Regions from separate parts of the Absicoccus sp. genome, predicted to be linked through region 1. Evidence: predicted binding sites of a transcription regulator. Region 1 holds the regulator's gene; each other region holds the start of a gene.
What was found. The regulator HrcA, encoded in region 1, represses chaperone genes, less so after heat shock. The targets are predictions, from matches to a motif close to TTTTAGCACTNNNNNNNNNNNAGTGCTAAAA.
Positions count from the first base shown of each region.

Region 2: the regulator HrcA is predicted to act here: its motif matches at 2,301-2,331, upstream of ftsH (ATP-dependent zinc metalloprotease FtsH).
Region 3: the regulator HrcA is predicted to act here: its motif matches at 4,434-4,464, upstream of SOS22_RS03900 (co-chaperone GroES).
Region 4: the regulator HrcA is predicted to act here: its motif matches at 3,283-3,313, upstream of SOS22_RS06715 (ATP-dependent Clp protease ATP-binding subunit).

Region 1 covers NZ_JAXDRQ010000052.1:37,234-42,769, forward strand. Annotated here, with positions in the region: gene dnaJ (molecular chaperone DnaJ) at 1-1,040, opposite strand, end outside; gene dnaK (molecular chaperone DnaK) at 1,102-2,907, opposite strand; gene grpE (nucleotide exchange factor GrpE) at 2,922-3,512, opposite strand; gene hrcA (heat-inducible transcriptional repressor HrcA) at 3,484-4,533, opposite strand; gene SOS22_RS07440 (ABC transporter ATP-binding protein) at 4,655-5,536, opposite strand, start outside.
Region 2 covers NZ_JAXDRQ010000009.1:23,770-29,305, forward strand. Annotated here, with positions in the region: gene aroA (3-phosphoshikimate 1-carboxyvinyltransferase) at 1-75, shown strand, start outside; gene SOS22_RS01225 (prephenate dehydrogenase) at 72-908, shown strand; gene sstT (serine/threonine transporter SstT) at 937-2,196, opposite strand; gene ftsH (ATP-dependent zinc metalloprotease FtsH) at 2,365-4,290, shown strand; gene SOS22_RS01240 (DUF4186 domain-containing protein) at 4,330-4,923, shown strand; gene SOS22_RS01245 (Cna B-type domain-containing protein) at 4,945-5,536, opposite strand, start outside.
Region 3 covers NZ_JAXDRQ010000026.1:3,842-9,377, forward strand. Annotated here, with positions in the region: gene glmM (phosphoglucosamine mutase) at 1-111, shown strand, start outside; gene SOS22_RS03885 (response regulator transcription factor) at 127-786, shown strand; gene SOS22_RS03890 (HAMP domain-containing sensor histidine kinase) at 788-2,218, shown strand; gene thrS (threonine--tRNA ligase) at 2,649-4,400, shown strand; gene SOS22_RS03900 (co-chaperone GroES) at 4,525-4,785, shown strand; gene groL (chaperonin GroEL) at 4,804-5,536, shown strand, end outside.
Region 4 covers NZ_JAXDRQ010000047.1:3,904-9,439, forward strand. Annotated here, with positions in the region: gene SOS22_RS06700 (RsmB/NOP family class I SAM-dependent RNA methyltransferase) at 1-969, shown strand, start outside; gene SOS22_RS06705 (alpha-hydroxy-acid oxidizing protein) at 972-1,922, opposite strand; gene SOS22_RS06710 (FprA family A-type flavoprotein) at 2,011-3,198, opposite strand; gene SOS22_RS06715 (ATP-dependent Clp protease ATP-binding subunit) at 3,372-5,536, shown strand, end outside.

The DNA.
Region 1 (5,536 bases):
CGTTTGGATACTCGCTTTGGAATTTCAACTTTGACTTCTACATATTCATCGCCCGTACTTCCACGACGAGATTTTACACCTTTGCCTTTTAGACGGAATTTCGTATTGGGCTGGGTTCCCTCGGGAATCTTTAATTCAACATCGCCATACACCGTAGGCACTTGGATCTTCGTACCAATGGTCACATCGATGGCACTGACTGGTACAGTGATATAAATATCATCGCCCTGTCGTTTAAAGGTTGAATGTGGTTTTACATGGATCTCAATATATAAATCACCATTTGGTCCACCATTTACACCACGTTCTCCTTTACCGGCAATACGAATTTGTTGACCGGATTGAATACCTTGTGGAATCTTGATATCCAATTTTTGACGCTTATGCTCATAACCCTTACCATGACACTGATGACAAGCATGCGTTACTTTCTTACCAGTACCATGACATTCTGGACAAACCGTTTGTTGCTGGATGACACCAAACATACTTCTTTGTTGGGTCATAACATATCCGGTACCATGACAGTGTGGACAGGTTTGTACATCCGAAGGACTTTCGGCACCTGTTCCATGACAATGGCTACAAGGCTCATCCACTTCAAGCGAAATGGTTTCGGTCTTGCCAAAGATCGCATCCATAAAATCAATGCTCATCTGCATGACGCGATCATTTCCTTGACGTGGTGTATTGGCTTGTCGACGTGAGGATTGACCAAAACCACCAAAACCACCACCAAAGAAAGAACCAAAAATATCATTCAAATCGCCAAAATCACTATAACCACCAGAGAATCCTTGACCAAATTGACCATCGACACCTGCATGACCAAATTGATCATATTGTGCACGTTTCTTTTCATCACTTAAGACTTCATAGGCTTCATTGATTTCCTTAAATTTTTCTTCTGCATCAGGCGCTTTATTCACATCCGGATGATATTTCATAGCCAATTTACGATAGGCCTTTTTAATTTGATCCGGTGTTGCATCTCTCGAAACGCCGAGCACTTCATAATAGTCTCTTTTTTCATCTGCCATGAGACATCATCCCTTTCTTTGTAGACGCATAGAGTTCCACAATTGTGGAACTCTTAAAAAACTAGTTCTTTTCTGTGTATTCACCATCAACAACATCATCATTGGTGTTATGATTTGAATCATTGGATTGTTGCTGACCGGCTTGTTCATACATAGAGGCACTGGCTGCTTGTGCTGCTTTTTCCAATGCATCCAATTTTGTACGGACATCGTCCATATTATTCTCATCTAATGATTTTTGCAAGTCATCGCGCATTTTCTTTACTTCATCGGCTTGCTTTGCATCGATCTTATCTCTGTTGTCTTCCAACGTTGCATCGATCTGTGCAATCAAACCTTCTGCACGGTTACGTAAATCAATTTCTTCTTTACGTTTTTCATCCGCCTCTTTGTTGTCTTCGGCTTCACGAACCATACGATCGATTTCTTCATCACTCAAACGAGAAGAGTTCTGGATCGTGATATTTTGTTCCTTGCCTGTAGCTTTATCTTTGGCACTGACATTTACGATACCATTGGAGTCGATATCGAAGGTAACTTCAATTTGAGGCACACCACGACGAGCTGGCGCAATTCCGGTCAACTGGAATTTACCTAATTCTTTGTTGTCGTTGGCCATTGGTCTTTCACCTTGTAAGACACGGATATCAACGGCAGGTTGGTTATCGGTAGCTGTAGAGAAGATTTGTGACTTACTCGTTGGAATGGTTGTATTACGTGGAATCAATACGGTCATGACACCACCCATTGTTTCAATACCTAAAGACAATGGGGTAACATCCAACAACAAGACATCTTTGACATCACCACTTAAGACACCACCTTGAATGGAAGCACCAATCGCAACAGCTTCATCTGGGTTGACACTGTGGTTTGGTTGTTTACCTAATTCACGAGCAACGGCTTCTTGTACCGCTGGGATACGAGTCGAACCACCAACTAACAAAACTTGATCCAAGTCACTAGGGCTCATATTGGCATCATTCAATGCATTACGGATTGGTTGCATCGTACGATCAACCAAAAACTTTGTCATTTCATCAAAACGTGCACGTGTCAACGTCATATCCAAATGCAATGGACCAGCAGGACCTGCAGAGATAAATGGCAATGAAATTTGTGTCTGCATGACACCAGACAAATCTTTCTTAGCTTTTTCAGCAGCTTCTTTTAAACGTTGTAAAGCCATTGGATCGTTCTTCAAATCAATACCATTTTGTTTCTTGAAATCTTCAGCCATCCAATCTACCAAAACGTTATCAAAATCATCTCCACCCAGATGGGTATCCCCATTGGTAGACAATACTTCAAATGTACCATCGGCTAAATCCAAGATGGAAACATCAAATGTACCTCCACCTAAGTCATAGATCAATACTTTTTGTTCTTTATCTGTTTTATCAATACCATAAGCCAATGCAGCAGCTGTTGGTTCGTTGATGATACGTTTTACATCCAAACCAGCAATTTTACCAGCATCTTTTGTTGCTTGACGTTGCGCATCATTAAAGTAAGCAGGAACGGTAATAACAGCTTCTGTTACTTTTTCACCTAAATAATCTTCGGCATATCCTTTCAAATATTGCAGGATCATTGCAGAAATTTCTTCTGGTGTATATTTCTTTCCTTCCGCTTCGACTTTCTGGCTTGTACCCATCAAACGTTTGATGGAAGAAATCGTATTTTTATTTGTGACAGCTTGACGCTTAGCCGCATCACCAATGATCTTTTCGCCATCCTTAAAAGCAACAACACTTGGCGTTGTCCGATTACCTTCAGGGTTTGGAATTACTTTTGGCTCTTTACCTTCCATTACTGCAACACAACTATTTGTTGTACCTAAGTCAATACCAATAATTTTCGACATAATCAATTCCTCCTTTATTCGCTTACTTTCACAAGTGCAGGTCGCAAAATGCGATCTTTTAACATATAACCCTTTTGCATCACTTCAATGACCATACCTGGCTCGGTATCTTCTTTCTTTTCTTGCATCAAAGCCTGCATGGTATTGTGATCAAATGGTTTTCCTTCGGCATCAATTTCTTTCACGCCTTCGTTTTCCAACACACGCTGCAACTGCTGGTAGATCATTTCGAATCCCTTTACATAGTTTGTAAGTTCTTCATTTTCTGAATCCACCTTGATGGCCATTCCCATATTGTCCACAATTGGTAATAGCTCTAAACCAGCTTGTTGAAAACGATATTTCTTCGCATTATCCGCTTCTTTTTGTAGACGCTTTTTCATATTTTCCGCATCCGCATACGCACGAGCACGATCATTTTTTGCTTGTTTCAACGCAGCTTCCAATTCTTTGATCTTTTCATCTCTTGGATCCACCTTGTTGATCTTTTCTTTTACTTTGTCTTTGACCGATTTCTTTTCTACTTGCTCTTTCGTATCTTTCGGTGATTTGACATCTTCCGCTTTGACCTCTTCGTCATTTGTCTTTTTCGTTTCCTGATCCATCGGAAAAGCCTCCTTCCGTAAACACATCTTCAATTACATCGCTCATATAATCCATTAGCGCAACCACTTTCGAATATTGCATTCGATTGGGTCCCACGACCATCAGTTGCCCCTCTTCGTCATTCTTCACATGAAATTTGGTGGATACCACCGAGACATCGCCAATCTGTAAGACTTCATTTCGCTCACCTACATGAATGGCAATATTTCCTTCTTGATCCGTCCATTTCTGAAACAGATCACTATTTTCCAAAATTTTCATCAATTGCTTCAATTTTGAAATATCACTAAATTCTGGTTGATACAACATGTTGCTTCGACCAGATACCGCAACTTTCTCCGTCGCAAATTTCATAAACGCAGTCACAAAAGCTTCAAATAAAACTTCACTTCGAACAATTTTAGCACTCATCAATGGCTTGATTTCTTCCATTTTCGATATCACTTGATTGATGGGCGTATCTTTTAATTGGTCATTGAAGATATCGCAACAGGTTTTCATATCATTAACGGAAACATCTTCATCAAATTGAAACATCTTATTTTCAATATGACCCGTATCCGTCACGATGATCGCCACTGCACTTCGTGCATTGATGGGAATCAATTGCACATTTTGTAAGGTTTGTTGCGAACTATCCGGTCCCAATACGATACTCGTAAGATTGGTCATGTCGCTAAGGACATCACAACTTTTCTGAACCATTTCATCCAATGAAAATTGTCTTTCCGAAAATACTTGTTGGAGGGACACTTTCGTTGGCATATCCAGATCCGTGACCATCAAATGCTCGACATAATATCGATATCCCAATTGTGAAGGAACTCGACCACTTGAAGTATGGGTCTTTTCCAATAATCCATATTTCTCCAATTTAGCCATTTCATTTCGAATGGTGGCTGAAGAAACAGGAAAATCCAGTAGCTCCATCAACGTCTTCGAACCAATGGGTTCTGCACATCGAGTAAACTCTTCAACAATGGTTTTAAATATAACTTTTTGTCGTTGTGTCAACTCCATGAAGGGACTCCTTTCTAGCACTCTTATTCCACGTCTGCTAACAGTATATCACAATAATTAGCACCGTCAACTAAAAAGTGCTAAAAAGTTGATAAAAAAAAGAGAGAATGATTTTCCCTCTTTATGTCACTTGTTCAAATTGACTATTGTACAATTTCGCATAGAAACCATTCTTTTTCAACAACTCTTCATGATTTCCTTGTTCAACGATATCTCCATTATTGATGACCAAGATCGTATCGGCATCTTTGATCGTAGATAGACGATGTGCAATCACAAAACTCGTTCGACCTTCCATCAAATGGTCCATCGCTTTTTGGATCAATCCCTCCGTTCGTGTATCCACACTGGAAGTGGCTTCATCCAAGATCAAGATCTTATGATCAGCCAATATTGCCCGCGCAATGGTCAACAATTGTTTCTGTCCTTGTGAGATATTGCTGGACTCTTCATCCAATACGGTTTGATAGCCATCCGGCTGTTGCATGATGAATTCATCGGCATGAGCGGCTTTGGCCGCGGCCATGACTTCTTCATCCGTGGCATCCAAACGACCATAACGAATATTTTCCATGATCGTGCCATGGAATAACCATGTATCTTGAAGGACCATGCCCAACAAGGAACGCAAGCCATTGCGATCAAATGTACGAATATCATGTCCATCAATGGAAATGCTTCCACTATTGACATCATAGAATCGCATCAACAACTTGACCAGGGTTGTCTTTCCGGCTCCGGTTGGCCCAACAATCGCAATTTTTTGGCCATTCATAACTTTTGCGGAAAAATCATGAATGATGACTTGATCCGGATCATACCCAAATCGTACATGATCAAATGTCACTTGCCCATCTAAATGGGTTGGATCGGTTGGATCTTCTACGGTTTGTGGTTCTTCTTCTTCCTGTAAGAATTCAAAGACCCGCTCACTGGCTGCGGTACTGGATTGTAACATATTCATGATTTGCGCAATTTGTTGGATCGGCTGCGTAAAGTTACG
Region 2 (5,536 bases), on a different contig from region 1:
CAAGCCATCACAAAATCATATCCAAACTTTTTTCAGGATATACAAGATATTGGTGGAAAGGTGGAAATACTATGAATTATGGAATCGTTGGTTTAGGTCTTATGGGAGCCAGTTTAGCCAGTCGATTAATGGAATTGGGTCATAATGCCGTCTATGGATTTGACATCAATCCGTTGACCATTCAGATTGCCAAAGATCGCAATTATATTACTGAAGGTTCAACCAATCCCGAAGAATTATTGGATCGTTGCCAAATTATCATTTTAGCTTTATATCCGACGCAGATCCAACCTTGGATCGAAAAATATCAATCTTCGATCAAAACTGGATCCATCTTAATGGATATTAGTGGTGTAAAATCAAATATTGTGACGCCTTGTCAAAAGATCCTAAAAGATGGCCTGGAATTGATCAGTATCCATCCTATGTGTGGACGAGAAAGTCGTGGTATCGAACAAGCGGATCCAACCATCTTTGATGATGCGAACTTTATTGTCGTACCCACCGAAAAAAATACCCATTCCAGTATTTTATTGGCGGAACAATTGGGATCGTATTTAGGGTGCAGTCGTGTGGCAACCCTGACTCCACAAGAGCATGATCGAATGATTGGTTTCCTATCTCAATTGACCCATGTCATCGCGGTTTCTTTGATGAATACGCATGATAATAGCCATTTGGTCGAATATACCGGTGATAGTTTCCGCGATTTGACCCGTATTGCTTCGATCAATGAAGATCTATGGTCTGAATTATTTATCTTAAATAAAGATATTTTATTGGATGAAACCAATCAATTTATTACAGCCATTACGCATTTTCGAGATGCCTTAAAAACCGAAGATATAGAAGAGATGAAACGCTTATTTATTCAATCCACCGAGCGTCGTCAACTCTTCAACAAATAAAAAACGTTGTCGCGACAACGTTTTTTTATTATACGTTTGTATCTCTTTGACCCCCTAAAAACTTGGGGAGTTTTTCGGGATGGCCATCTTTGATCCATTGTGTATATTCGGCAGTTGCCGCAAACATGACATCACCTGAAGAGTTCAAGGCCGTTTCCACACTGTCTTGAACAACACCAATAATGAAGCCAATACCAACGGCTTGCATCGCTACATCGGCACTAATGCCAAATAAAGAACAGGCCATAGGAATCAACAATAGGCTTCCTCCTGCCACACCACTGGCTCCGCAAGCCGCAAAGGTTGCTAAGACGCTTAAGATCAGAGCGGTAGCAAAATCAACCCGAACTCCAACCGTGTTACAAGTTGCGAGCGTAAAAATCGTAATGGTAATGGCGGCCCCATCCATGTTGATCGTGGATCCCAATGGGATGGCAACCGAATACATTTCTTCATCCAATAATAATTTTTCACAAAGTTCCATATTCACGGGAATATTTGCTGCCGAACTTCGGGTGAAGAAGGCCATGATGCCACTTTCTTTTAAGCAACGGAATACCAATGGATATGGATTTCGATGTAAGAAAAGAAAGGCAATCAATGGATCGACGACCAGGGCAACCATCAACATCGATCCCACTAATACAAGCAATAGCGAACCATAGGTTTCAAAAACACCTAAACCATTGGCACTGACCATTTGATAGGTCAATCCCATGATACCAAAAGGGGCTAGATTAATGATCCAACGAACCAAGGTACTAATGCCTTCACTGATGTCATTTAAGAAGGTCTTGGAGGTTTCGGCTGCGATGGATTTCAATGCCAATCCCAACAAAACGGACCAGAATAAAATACTTAAATATTGTCCTTTGGCCAAGGCTTCGATGGGATTCATGACAATGGTATTCAATAAATTGGTCATGACCTCACCAATACCACCTGGAGCCGTGGCTTCTTGTGCCGCTTTTTCGGTTAACACCAATGTTTGTGGGAACGCAAAGCTAACCGTGACCGCAACCACAGCTGCTAAAAACGTACTGATCATATATAAAAAGATAACGCGTCCAAATCGTTTGTCCATTCCTGTATTGGATGATGCCAATGAATTGGTGATCAACACAAAAACCAGGACGGGTGCAATCGAGCGTAGGGCGCCTTTAAATAAATCACCTAAGATCCCTATGGGTAGATTTTTAAATAAAATGCCTAAAATGGTACCAATGATCAAGCCAATCACGATGCGAATGATCAAACTTGTTTCATTATACTTTCGAATGACTTTCATATCCCTTTCTCCTTATCTATTTAATTTTACTTTATTTCTACGTTTTTTTCAAAATTTACATACATTTGTCTGTAAATAAGATACAATTTTGTGAAAGTAAGTGATTTTAGCACTCTTATTGCAATGGTGCTAAAACGGTGTATAATGTTTTCAATAGGAGGATTCGATATGAACAATCAGAATCAAAGACAGAGGTATTTTCGGATATGGACAATCATATTAATTGTGTTATTGATCTTTGATTGGGTCGTTGTCCCAATGATCTCCGGAGCACATACAAAAGAAACATCCTATTCTAACTTTTTGAATAAGGTAGAAGATCGTCAAGTCAAGGAAGTACAAATTGAAGATAATATCATTTATTATACATTGAAAAAAGATGATGCCACCACGTATCAGACAGGTGAAATGAACGATGCCAAGTTGGTGGATCGTTTGGAAGATAATGGTGTAGAGTTTTCACAACGTATTCATCAAAAATCTTGGTTGGATAATCCATTTCTCAATTTCTTGATTCTTTTCTTGTTGCCAATCATTTTAATGACTTGGTTGTTGCGACGAAGCATGAAACGATTCCAAGATAAAATGGGTGGCGGTAATACATTTACGTTTACACCAGGTGGTAACGAAGATGATGACAATAATGGATTTGGTGGCTTTGGCAGCTTTGGTGGTCTAGGCAATTTAGGAAAATCCAATGCCAAAGTATATGAAGGTAAAAAGACCGGTATCACATTTAAGGATGTGGCTGGTCAAGAAGAAGCAAAAGAAAATTTAAAAGAAATCGTGGATTTTTTAAATAATCCGAAGAAATATACAGATATTGGTGCCACGATGCCAAAAGGTGCTTTATTGGTTGGTCCGCCAGGAACAGGTAAAACTCTATTAGCGAAAGCCGTTGCTGGTGAAGCAGGCGTCCCATTTTTCTCGATTTCCGGTTCCGAATTTGTGGAAATGTTCGTAGGTCGTGGTGCCGCCAAAGTACGGGATTTGTTTACGCAAGCACGTAAAAAAGCGCCTTGTATCGTTTTTATCGATGAGATCGATACCATTGGTAAGCGGCGTGATGGTGCTGCATCCATGGGCGGTAATGATGAACGGGAACAAACATTGAACCAATTACTCGCTGAAATGGATGGTTTTGATGGATCCAAAGGTGTTGTTCTTTTAGCTGCAACCAACCGTCCAGAAATCTTAGATCCCGCTTTGACACGTCCAGGTCGTTTTGATCGTCGTATTCCTGTTGAATTACCAGACTTAGCAGGTCGTGAAGCCATCTTGCGTCTGCATGCACAAAAAATCAAACATTCACCAGATATTGATTTCAATGTAGTGGCGCGTGCTGCTGCCGGTTCAAGTGGTGCAGATCTTGCCAATATCATCAATGAAGGGGCTTTATTAGCGGTTCGTGATGGTCGTCATCAAGTGATCCAACGTGATTTGGAAGAAGCCATTGAAATTGTCATTGCCGGTGAGCAAAAGAAAGGTGCGGTCATTTCGCCAAAAGAGAAATTGATCGTATCGTATCATGAAATTGGTCATGCCCTGGTTGCCGCAAAATCAAAGAATTCAGCTCCTGTTCATAAGATCACGATCATTCCAAGAACCAAAGGGGCTTTGGGATATACGATGCAAGTGGAAGAAGACGAACAAAATTTATTATCGAAAGATGAATTATACAGTCGTATTGTTACGTATACAGCTGGTCGAGCTGCCGAAGAATTGATTTTCCATAATTATACTTCGGGTGCTTCCAATGATATTGAACAAGCAACCAAATTAGCACGGGCGATGATCACTCGATTTGGTATGAGTGAAAACTTTGATATGACCGCCCTAGAAACTGTATCGAATCAATATCTAGGTGGCGATACCAGTCTAGCTTGTTCTTCTGAAACCGCTGCAAAAGTAGATGAAGAAGTCATTGCCTTGATTCGAAGGGCTCATCAAGAAGCGCTACAAATCTTAAAAGACAATATGCCTAAGCTACATGAATTGGCAAAATACTTATATGAAAAGGAAACGATCACAGGTGAACAATTTATGTATATCTTAAACAAGCCTGCTGAGATCCCAACCAATTCCGCTCATTAAGACGTTGATATTCAACGTCTTTTTTTCTATGATAAAGCCATGAAAATACTTCAGGTTGATCAGCCTCAATCGATTGATTTTGATACCGATGTTTTAGGATGTATAGCAAGTCCAAACTGTGATTTTTCATGGATCTTAGATATTCGTGATCAATGCATAAAGAAAAAAATTCTATTTCGTTTTCTTTCCACCGGTCCTGCTTTGATCAAAGATGGAAAGATCTATTCTATTCCCAAAAATCAACAGGTTTCTCAAGCAAGAAAAGCACAGATCGACTATTCGCCCAATGAAGATTTATTTTGTCGTTTGTCTCATTCACAATTTCGATCTTCCTTCTATTTGCGACCAAAAGATCGAACTTATATCCAACAAAAAGGATGGGAAACGATTGATGAACATGCTCATGATTTTATTGCCTCTCGTTTAGCGCCAGCAGTTCCGTATCATGATGGCAAACAAACGCCAATGAAAGGACATCCGGTTTTTTTAGCACAACATGCCACGGGTACTTGTTGTCGAAATTGCTTATATAAATGGCATCAGATTCCCAAAGAAAAAGACCTGACCGATAAGGAACAAGACTATATCTGTCAGGTCATCATGGATTGGTTATTTCGCCAAATGTCCAAATAAAAAGAGCATTCGCTCTTTTTATTATTCGTTTTGTTTTCGTTTTAAGGCAACGAGAATCACGATGACTACAATGGCTGCAGCTCCAACGCCGATATATAATCCTGTATTGGTTTGGGTTCCCGTATTGGTTCCCGATGTTGTTTGCGTATTTTCAGCAATATAAGTATTTGTCAACGTATAGCCATCCACATCACCACGATAATGGCTCAATGCCTTTTCTTTGATGGTATAGGAATATGCCTTTCCATTCTCATCGTTTTTTGGCAATCCATCAAATTCAAATGTCCATTCATCACTGCTACCTTGGACTTCCATGGCTTTAAATTGTTTATTGTTGGCATATAAGATGACCGTTACAGTTTTAGGCCGTTGTTTATTTTTATCGGAATCGTCTTTCCATACGATCTTGCCTTGCACATTCACTGTTTCATCGGCATTATCTGTTGCCAATACTTCAGTATCCTTCGATGGATCAACCACTAAGATATTATTTTGTTGGACATTTTCCACATTCACTTCAATATTGTTTTGTTTCAATTCAATATTTGTTTGACTATTGTTGGTAGTTGTCGATCCACTATCGGATTTCGTCGTCGATTCACTGTCTGATTTC
Region 3 (5,536 bases), on a different contig from region 1:
CCAAGTGGAACGGAACCATTGATTCGTGTCATGGTTGAAGCTAAAACCGATGAGTTATGTGAAGAATATGTAGGACGTGTTGTTTCTTATATGAAAGAGCATGCGTTTTAAGAGGAGGGATGCATTTTGAAACGTGTAATTTGTGTCGTAGAAGATGAAAAAGATCTAAATAATCTGGTGGCGCAATATTTACGTAAAGAAGGATATGAAGTTCGGTCGTATTATACATATGAAGAAGCCAATGCTCATGTTGCCGATGATGATGTTCATTTATGGATCTTAGATATCATGTTGGATGATAAATCGGGTTTTGATTTGATTGAAGAAATACGTTTACAAGGTCCAGAAATCCCAGTTATTTTCATGTCTGCACGTGATAAAGAATTTGATCGTATTATTGGCTTAGAAAAAGGCAGTGATGATTATATCACTAAGCCTTTTAGTCCTAAAGAATTGGTATTGCGTGTCAATAATATTATCAAACGTGCATATAAAGATGATAACAATCGCATCAGTATCGATGGTTATGAATTGGATGAAGAACAACGTAAGATTTTTTATGAGAATCAAGAAATAGAATTGACAACAAAAGAATTTGATTTATTGATGATGTTCATCAAAAATAAAGGCATTGCTTTTAGTCGTGATAAAATATTGGAAAATGTCTGGGATGAAAATTATTTTGGATCGGATCGTGTGGTCGATGATACGTTGCGTCGTTTGCGTAAGAAATTGCCAAATTTGAATATTCATACGATTTATGGATATGGCTATCGGTTAGGATAAGATGAAAAAACTAACAGCAGGGTTTCGCAAATTATCTTTGACCCAGCAGATCATCATGATCATTTTCCTATTTATTATTTTCTTTTTTGCGTTTTTCTTTCTCTTTTTAAGTGGCAATATCGATCGTACCATTCGTCTACAAATGTATGATATGATGGAAAGCCGTCAGGAAGCCATCATTACCGTTTTGAAATCGGATTCATCCGATGCTTTGAAACAAGACTATTTTGATTTTTCAGTCGATAAATACCAAGTGAATGGGATCGTAAAAAAAGATAAGGTACAGCTATTGAACACAAAGTTTCATGATAAGACTGTGCCTGGTTTGGCCAATACGATCGTGAAGGAATCGCAACAAGTCAAAGAAGATGGGGATGTTCAACAAGGTGTGTATGAATATAATGGGAGAACCTATTATTATCGAATTCGGCTTGTGAAGACCAATGAGGGAAATGTGATCTTAGCTAGCTATATGGATGATACCTATTCTCAATCGCTTCGTTCTTCTTTAGTGGATTCTACTTTTGATCTTACGATTTTTGCCTATTTTGCGATGTTGTTGATCATGATGATATGGGTGTATTCCATCATTCATCCATTGAACCAGATCAAATATTACATTGAACAAGTGAAAATGGGAAAAGATGTAGAATTGCATGTCAATCGAGAAGATGAAATAGGCGAAGTGGCGGATGCTTTGGTCAATATGAAGGATGAATTGACAAAGCAGGAAAAAGCCAAAGAGGAAATGATCCATAACATTTCTCATGATTTGAAGACACCTATCGCAACCATTAAATCCTATGCCGAATCCATCAAAGATGGGATCTATCCTTATGGTACGATGGAAAAAAGTGTTGATGTGATCATTGATAATGCACAACGTTTGGAAGACAAAGTTCATAATCTTTTGTATTTAAATCGGGTCGAATATTTGATCACCAGTGATGCCGAAGGTGTCGTTACCAATATGAAAGATGTTGTTGAACAAGTTGTCTTAAATACAGCCGTCATTCGTAAGGATATAGAAATTCAAACAGACATGGAAGAAGTGTTCTTTGATGGTTTGTTGGAATCTTGGCGAGTGACCATTGAAAATATCATGGAAAATGCATTTCGTTATGCGAAAACATATATTCGAATTGAACTGCATGAAGATGATTTAAAAATATCCAATGATGGACCAAAGATGGATGAAGATCGGATCGAAACGTTGTTTCATCCCTATGAAAAAGGGGAAGGGGGTCGTTTTGGTTTGGGTTTATCTATTGTTGATAAAGTGGTGAAGGCCAATCGTTATCTTGTGAAAGGATATAATACGGAAGATGGGGTTTGTTTTGAAATTTATCGACCGCATCCGAAAGTAAAAAAACAAGCCAATCGAAGACGGAACTATCGCCAGAAAAATGAGAAGCAGAATAAGGAACGATGATTTTTGAATCATGCAGAATTTCCTTTTGTCGAAATTCACTTCTTCAAAGTAGAAGAAGACGGCAAGAATAGTAGATGGAGGTTTAAATATCAAACTTCTTAGTAGCTTTATTTTCGATAAATTGAGGCAGTTTACTGAAATAGAATGAAAAAATAAATTCTATCGTGCATTTTAACATCGAATAGTTTATAATGAGGACAACAATGTTGAAAAGGACATGAATAGGAATCATGCAATCTAGAGAGAAGAATGGTTGGTGTAAATTCTTTGCGCAGATTTTTATTTACTCCCTTGGAGTTGCCCTCGAAAGAGTGTGCCGTAAGTTGGCGTTAACAACACTTGAGATGTACAGAATTTTTCTGTAAATTAAGGTGGTACCGCGTTCACAACGTCCTTATATAGGACGTTTTTTTATTTAGGAGGAAACAAAATGGAACTTGTGAACTTTACTGAAGATGAACATTTAAAAACATTGAATCATTCATGTGCGCATTTAATGGCCCAAGCCGTTCGTCATATTTGGCCAGATGCTAAATTTTGGGTTGGACCTGTCGTGGAAGAAGGATTCTATTATGATATGGATCTAGGTGATCATACGATCACAGATGAAGATCTGGATAAGATCACAAAAGAGATGAAGAAATGTGCGAAATCGGATAAACGTATCGTTCGTCAGGAAATCAGCCGAGAAGAGGCTTTGGCGCGTTTTAAAGATGATCCATATAAAGTCGATTTGATTACTCGTATGCCGGAAGGTACAAACATTTCGATGTATACGCAAGGTGACTTTACCGACTTATGTCGAGGTCCTCATGTAGAGAGTACAAAGAAGTGTCGTTATTTTAAGTTGATGAAACATTCTGGTGCTTACTGGAAAGGTGATGTCAACAATAAAATGTTACAACGTATTTATGGTGTATGTTTCGATACAAAAGAAGATCTAGACAAATACCTGGAAGCTTTAGAGGAAGCAAAGAAACGTGATCACAAGAAGATTGGTCGTGAAATGGGCTTATTTATGATGTCTGAATTTGCACCTGGTATGCCATTCTTCCTTCCAGATGGAATGATCCTTCAAAGACAATTGGAAGAATATTGGCATGAAGAACATGTCAAAGAAGGATATCAATTTGTTCGTACACCTATCATGATGTCTAAAGAATTATGGGAAACCTCTGGACATTGGGGACACTATAAACAAAATATGTATACTTCAAAAGTAGAAAATCGTGAATTTGCGATCAAACCAATGAATTGCCCAGGCGCTGTGTTGGTCTATAACAATTCTTTGCATTCTTACAAAGATTTACCCCTTCGATTAGCTGAAGAAGGACTTGTGCATCGAAATGAAGCTTCTGGTGCATTAAACGGATTGTTCCGCGTTCGTGAATTTACCCAAGATGATTCACATATTTTTGTGACTGTCGATCAAATTGAAGATGAAGTAGGACGTATCATTGCCCTGATTGATCGTATTTATAGTGTTTTAGGATTGACATACAATATTGAATTGTCTACTCGTCCAGAAAGCTATATTGGTGAATTGGATGTTTGGGAAAAGAGTGAAAAAGCTTTGGCTGAGGCGTGCCGTAAAGCTGGAAAAGATTTTGTTGTAAATCCAGGCGATGGTGCTTTCTATGGTCCAAAATTAGATTTCCATATCAAGGATAGTTTGGGACGTATTTGGCAATGTGGTACGGTTCAATTGGATATGAATTTACCAGGTCGTTTTGGAGCTGTGTATGTGGATAAAGATGGTTCTCGTAAGACACCTATCATGTTGCATCGTGTTGTCTTTGGTTCTTTTGAACGTTTCATTGGTATTTTGACCGAACATTTTGCTGGTCATTTCCCATTGTGGATGGCTCCTCATCAATTGGTTGTCATTCCTGTTCATCAGGAAAAACATTTAGCGTATGCGAAGAAAGTACAAGAAGCTTTGAAAGCCAAAGGATTACGTGTTGATTTAGATGATCGTAATGAAAAATTAGGTTATCGTGTCCGTGAAGCACAAATCAAACATATCAATTATCAATTGGTTGTTGGTGATGGTGAAATGGAAGCCAATACGGTAACGATTCGAAAGAGTGGTTCTCGTAAATCAGAAACAGTTTCATTGGAAGATGCCATTCAACGTTTTGTTTCCGAAGTGGATACTAAAGAATTATTTAAAGCTGAATAGGTAAGATCAGATCCATAGATATGGATCTGATTTTTTAAGCACTTTGATGTTGACAGTGCTAAATGTTGTGATATACTACAGTTAGCAATTGAAATAGACAAGTGCTAAAAAGGAGGATGCTAGTATGATTAAACCTTTACATGATTTTGTTTTATTGAAAAAAGAAAAAGAAGAAAAGACGACCGCAAGTGGAATTATCTTGACGAGTGGCAAAGAAAAATCAAAATTTGCGATCGTTGAAGAAATTGGAACTGGAGTCGAAAAGCCAGATTATGCCAAGGGCGATAAAGTATTATTTAAAGAATATGCCGGAACAAATATCAAAATTGATGACGAAGAATATGTAGTGATCAAAGATGAAGATATCATTGCAGTAAATCGATAATATATAGGAGGAATAGTTATGGCAAAAGAAGTACGTTTTTCAAAAGATGCTCGTGAAGCAATGCTCAATGGAGTGAATACCTTAGCGAATGCAGTACGTGTTACATTAGGTCCTAAAGGACGTAACGTGGTCTTGGAAAGAGAATATGGCAGCCCATTGATCACGAATGATGGTGTAAGTATTGCCAAAGAAATTGAATTGGAAGATCCATTTGAAAATATGGGTGCGAAATTGGTTTATGAAGTAGCCAATAAAACCAATGATACGGCTGGTGATGGTACAACAACAGCAACCATTTTGGCGCAAAGCATGATTGAAAATGGTTTACGTGCGGTAGAACGTGGTGCAAACCCTGTATTGATGCGTGAAGGTATTGAGAAAGCATCAAAAGCTATCAGTGAATATATTTTGGAACATTCAAAGAAGGTAGAATCTTCTAAAGATATTGAGAGCGTAGCTACAATTTCGAGTGGTAATGAAGAAATTGGTAAGATCATTGCCCAAGCCATGGAAAAGGTAGGTCGTGATGGTGTTATCTCTACGGATGATTCCAATAGTTTTGAAACAACATTAGAAATCAGTGAAGGTATGGAATATGACAAGGGCTATGTTTCTCCATATATGGTTTCTGATCGTGAAAAAATGGAATGTGTTATGGAAAATCCATATGTTTTGGTTACGGATCAAAAGATCAACAATGTCCAAGAAATCTTACCTTTGTTGGAGCAAATCGTACAATCCAATCGTAGTT
Region 4 (5,536 bases), on a different contig from region 1:
GATACAGGTTTTTTAGTGGCCAATGAATTTGATAAAAAACGAGCACAAATTTTATTGTCCAATATGGAACGCATGGGAGTGGATTCCATGATGGTCTTGAATAATGAGCCATCGCAACTTGTTTCCAAATATGCGCATTGTTTTGATCGAATCTTAGTAGATGCTCCATGTAGTGGAGAAGGTATGATGAAAAAACATGATGCAGCGATGAATCATTGGTCGGTTGAGCATATCCAATTTTGTGCAAAGCGACAAAAACAAATTCTCGAAAGTGCCTATCAATTGTTAAAGGGAAATGGATTCATGGTGTATTCGACGTGTACCTATGCCAAAGAAGAAAATGAAGATGTGATGCAATGGTTCCTCGATACATATCCAGATATGGAATTGGTCGATCCAAATGTTTCTTTTGGACGACCTGGATTTATGAAGAATACGATACGTATTTTTCCAATGGATAAAGGGGAAGGGCATTTTGTTGCCAAACTACATAAAAAAGGGGGCCCCGTCAAAAGGTTACCTGTTCAAAAATCAATAGCGATTGATTCAATCACAAAAACTTTTTTCATGGATCAATTGGGCTTTATTCCAAAATACCATGATCAGCAAGACGATAAAATATATGTTATGGATCAATCGTTTATTCAAACCAAGGGATTGCATTGTTTACGGCAAGGAATCTTTGCAGGAGAGCGTATAAAAAAACGATTTGAACCCGCTCATGCTTTTTATATGAATGCGAAATGGATCCATGTCTATAAGCAGAAAACAAATCTTTCTTTGGATGAAGTGGATGCTTTTATGCATGGTCTAGAAATTGAGCATCCAAGCCAAAAAGGATATATTGCGGTTTGTGTGGATGGATATCCATTTGGCTTTGGAAAAAGTGATGGGAAACATATAAAAAATAAGATTCCAAAAGGCTTGCGATTGCTCCCTAATTCACATATTAATCGATGTTGTTTGTGATACTACTTCATGTAATGAATGACGCTAGGATCAAAAGATGAGGTGTTTGCAATACTTGTATATAACATGAGTTGTTTCAGTTCCTCATTCATATGTTGGATTTTGGAGACGACCCCTTTAGAACCATCTTTTAATAACGGTTTTAGGATGCTTCTTCCCACACTAAGGGCATCAGCACCTAGGGCTAGCGCTTTATAAGCATCATAGCCACTATCCATACCACAATCTACAAATATTTTTACATTTGTTTTCTGCAAGGCTTTTTTGATGCCTGGTAAAAGCGCGAGTGGTGGCATGCCATAGGGAATGCGTCCATGATGATGAGAGACAACAATGGCTGCGCAACCAGCATTTGCAGCTATACAGGCATCTTGCACACTTAATACACCTTTGGCGATGAAGGGGATGCCTGCTTCTTGGACATAAGCCTTCAAATCTGCTTGAAAGATGGGGCCTAAGGGAATACCATCCACAATATCAAAGTTTCCATCTTTGCCGGCAATATGATCGATATCTATGCCTACAGCAATAGCCCCCTGCGATTTCGCAAATTGTATTTCGGACCGAATGCGATGATGATCGGCAAAGGGCTTGATGATACGAATGGATCCGGGTGCATATTTTGCGATGTTTTCATATTCCTCATCACTTTCCATGCCTACCCAATTTACGATGTTTAGAATGGTGGCTGCTTTGGCGTATTCTTCCATGGGTTGACGATCTTGTATGCCTGCTTTATTTAAGTGAGAAAAAGCAGGCATCATTATCGGACTGTCGTATAACTTTCCGAATATTTCTGTATGTAAATCGGGTATTCTGGCATCGATAACGCGCATTTCAACCATCAATCGATCCAAATAGTGGCGATTGATTTGATTGGCATCATCGGCTCGGCCACTTGTCACTGGAATTAAACCAGGTGGGCCTGGCCACTTTGTTTTGGTTTCGTTCATCCATGTTCTCCTTTTTTGTTTATTATGGCAGAATCCAGTCCTGAAAAAAAGTAGCATGTTCCTTTTGAAAGATGCTACTTGATTGGATCTATAATTCTTTTGCGATTTCTTGTGCAATATTGTAGTAATTTTCTAGATCGGTTGTATCTGGACTAAATACATGGGATATCGCATCGTGTACACTTTCTAATCCAGCGTCCGTTAAGGCTTGATCAATTTGAGAAGGTACTTTTGGGAACCAACCAAAGGCACCAAAGCCTAATCCTTTTTTACCTTTTAATTTAGCCGCACGAAGGTGAGTTAAGAATGCACCAACACTATAAGAAATATCGTTATTATATGTGCCTGAACCAACACAAATCAATTTGGCATCCACGATTTCTTTAAAAATGATCGTCGATTTCGTATCCGCTAATGGATAGATTTTTACATCCATGCCGGCATCGCCAAATCCTTCGGCTAATGCTTCTGCCATTTGTTGGGTATGCTTCCATACCGATTGATACACAATGACCACTTTATTGGATGGTTTTAAATGTGCAAAGTCTTCATAAGCGGTTAGAATATCAGGTACATATTGTTTCCAGATGATACCATGTGCTGGCATGATGGTTTCAATTTCTAAATGTAAATTGTTGATAAAGTTGAGCTTAGCATTGACTTGCGCAGTATAAGGAAGCACGATATTTGCGAAGTATTCCTTGGCTTTATCAAGACAGAAGGATCGATCTAAGTTTTCATCGGTCAATTGATAATTGACAATGTGTTGGCCGAAAGCATCATTAGAGAAGACGGTTTTTAGTTCAGGACAATAGGTCAACATATTATCTGGCCAGTGGATCATTTGCATTTCAACAAATTGGAAATGATAGTTTCCCGTTGTCATGGTGTCGTTTGTTTTCAATGCTTCAATTTCAAAGTCGATTGGAAATTGGGCTTTGATATTGCGTACACCACCAACCGATGCATATACTTTGGCATTTGGATAAATTGCTTTGATTTCCAATAAGCCACCGGAATGATCGGGTTCTGCATGTTGCATGATGATATTATCAATAGGTCGATCACCTAATACAGATTGAATGCGTTCTAAACAATCTTGACTAAATTCTTCTTCGACCGTGTCAATTAGTGTAACTTGGTCATCCACGATCAAATAAGCATTATACGTACAACCTTCATCAATAGGATAGAGTTCACCGTGAAAATAACGATTGGTGATATCACGGGCGCCAACCCAGTATACTGAATCCATGAGCTGTTTTGCTTTTTTCATTTTTTAACCTCATTTCTTTACTTTTTTTAGTGTAGGCTTTTTTGTTTAAAATGTCCATAATGGGGATAGAAATAAAATATAAAAAATTAGCACTTTTATATTGACAGTGCTAACTATTGTGCTATACTACAATTAGCAGTTGGATAAGTAGAGTGCTAAAGGAGGTGTGCCCTATGGATTATGAACATATGTCAGAGAGATTACAGAAAGTATTGATGGATGCTGCGAATGATGCTCAATCCAAACAACATCCAAGCGTGGATACGATTGATTTATTAGCCGCTATTTTTAAAGATGATATTCTAGATGGCTTGTTTGAGCGTGTCGGTATCGATAAAAATAGAGCGTTAGAAATCATCGGTGAAGAAGAAGGTCATATTGCGTCAAGTCCGACACAGAATCTTAATTTTTCAACGACGGTTCAAAGATCTTTGGACAAGGCTGAAAAATGGGCAAACGCACATGATGAGACCTATTTGTCGGTGGCGAGTGTTTGGCTAGCTTTGATGTTTAATGAATCGTATATTTCAAAACGATTAGTGCGTGAATTTCATTTGAATGAAAAGGCTTGTCAAGAAGCAGAACTGCAACGTCGAAATGGTAAAAAATATGATTCACCGAATGCCGAAGATAATGTCGAAGCTTTAAAGAAATATGGCCGTGATCTGGTACAAGAAGTTCGTGATGGAAAGATCGATCCTATTATTGGTCGTGATGATGAGATTCGTCGAGTGATGCAGATCTTGTCGCGTAAGACAAAAAATAATCCAGTTTTGATTGGTGAGCCGGGCGTAGGTAAGACCGCTGTTGTTGAAGGATTGGCTTGGCGTATCATGAAAGGGGACGTACCCGAATCTTTAAAAGATAAACGATTGATCGAATTGGATATGGGATCATTGATTGCAGGTGCTAAATATCGTGGCGAATTTGAGGAACGATTAAAATCCATTTTGGATGAAGTGAAAAAGAGCAATGGTCAGATCCTATTATTTATTGATGAGATTCACAATTTAGTAGGCGCTGGTAAAACAGAAGGTTCTATGGATGCAGCCAATTTGTTGAAACCCATGTTAGCACGTGGTGAGTTGCATTGTATTGGTGCGACAACATTTGATGAATATCGGAAATATATTGAAAAAGATGCGGCTTTGGAACGTCGTTTCCAACGTGTCATGGTACAAGAACCAAGTGTTCAAGATACCATTAGTATCTTACGTGGTTTGAAAGATCGTTTTGAAAGTTTCCATGGTGTTAAAATTAAAGATGAAGCATTGATCAGTGCAGCTACATTATCGGATCGTTATATTACCGATCGTTTCTTACCAGATAAAGCCATCGATTTAGTGGATGAGGCTTGTGCAACTTTGAAGGTAGAAATGGAAAGTATGCCACAAGAGTTGGATGAGTTAGAGCGTAAGATCTTACAGCTGCAAATTGAAAAGACATCACTGCAGAAAGAAACGGATAAAAAAGCCATCGAACGTCGTGATGAAATTGAAGAGGAATTGGGTCAATTGAAGGCGCAACGAGATGCTATGCGTTCAAAATGGGAAGATGAAAAAGAAGCCTTGGCCAATTCCCAAGAAGACAAAAAGGCGTTGGAAAAAGCTCGTTTGGATTTGCAACAAGCGCAAAACGATGCTCGTTATGAAGAGGCAGCTCGTCTTCAATATGGTGTCATTCCTGAATTAGAGAAAAAGATCCAAAAAGCCGATAATCTGAAAAAGGATGATAACGCATTGATCCAAGAAACGGTGGATGAAGAAATGATCGCAAAAATCGTTTCGAAATGGACGGGTGTTGAAGTCAGCCGTTTGGTCGAATCGGAACGTAAGAAATTGTTACGATTAAAGGATAATCTATCCAAACGTGTTGTTGGTCAGGACGAAGCGTTAGAGTTGGTTACGGATGCCATTTTGCGTAGTAAAGCGCAAATTCAGGATGAGAATCGTCCAATTGGATCATTCATGTTCTTAGGTCCTACGGGTGTAGGTAAGACGGAAGTTGCCAAAGCTTTGGCGGAACAATTGTTTGATGATGAACGTCACATTGTCCGTATCGACATGTCTGAATATATGGAGAAGCACAGTGTCTCCCGTTTGATTGGTGCGCCTCCTGGATATGTGGGCTATGATGAAGGTGGACAATTGACGGAGGCTGTTCGTCGAAATCCATACAGTATTGTTTTATTTGATGAGATTGAAAAAGCCCATCCCGATGTATTCAATGTCTTGTTGCAAGTATTGGATGATGGTCGAATCACAGATTCCAAAGGTGTAACGGTAGACTTTAAGAATACGATCATTATCATGACAAGTAATTTGGGTAGTCAATATGC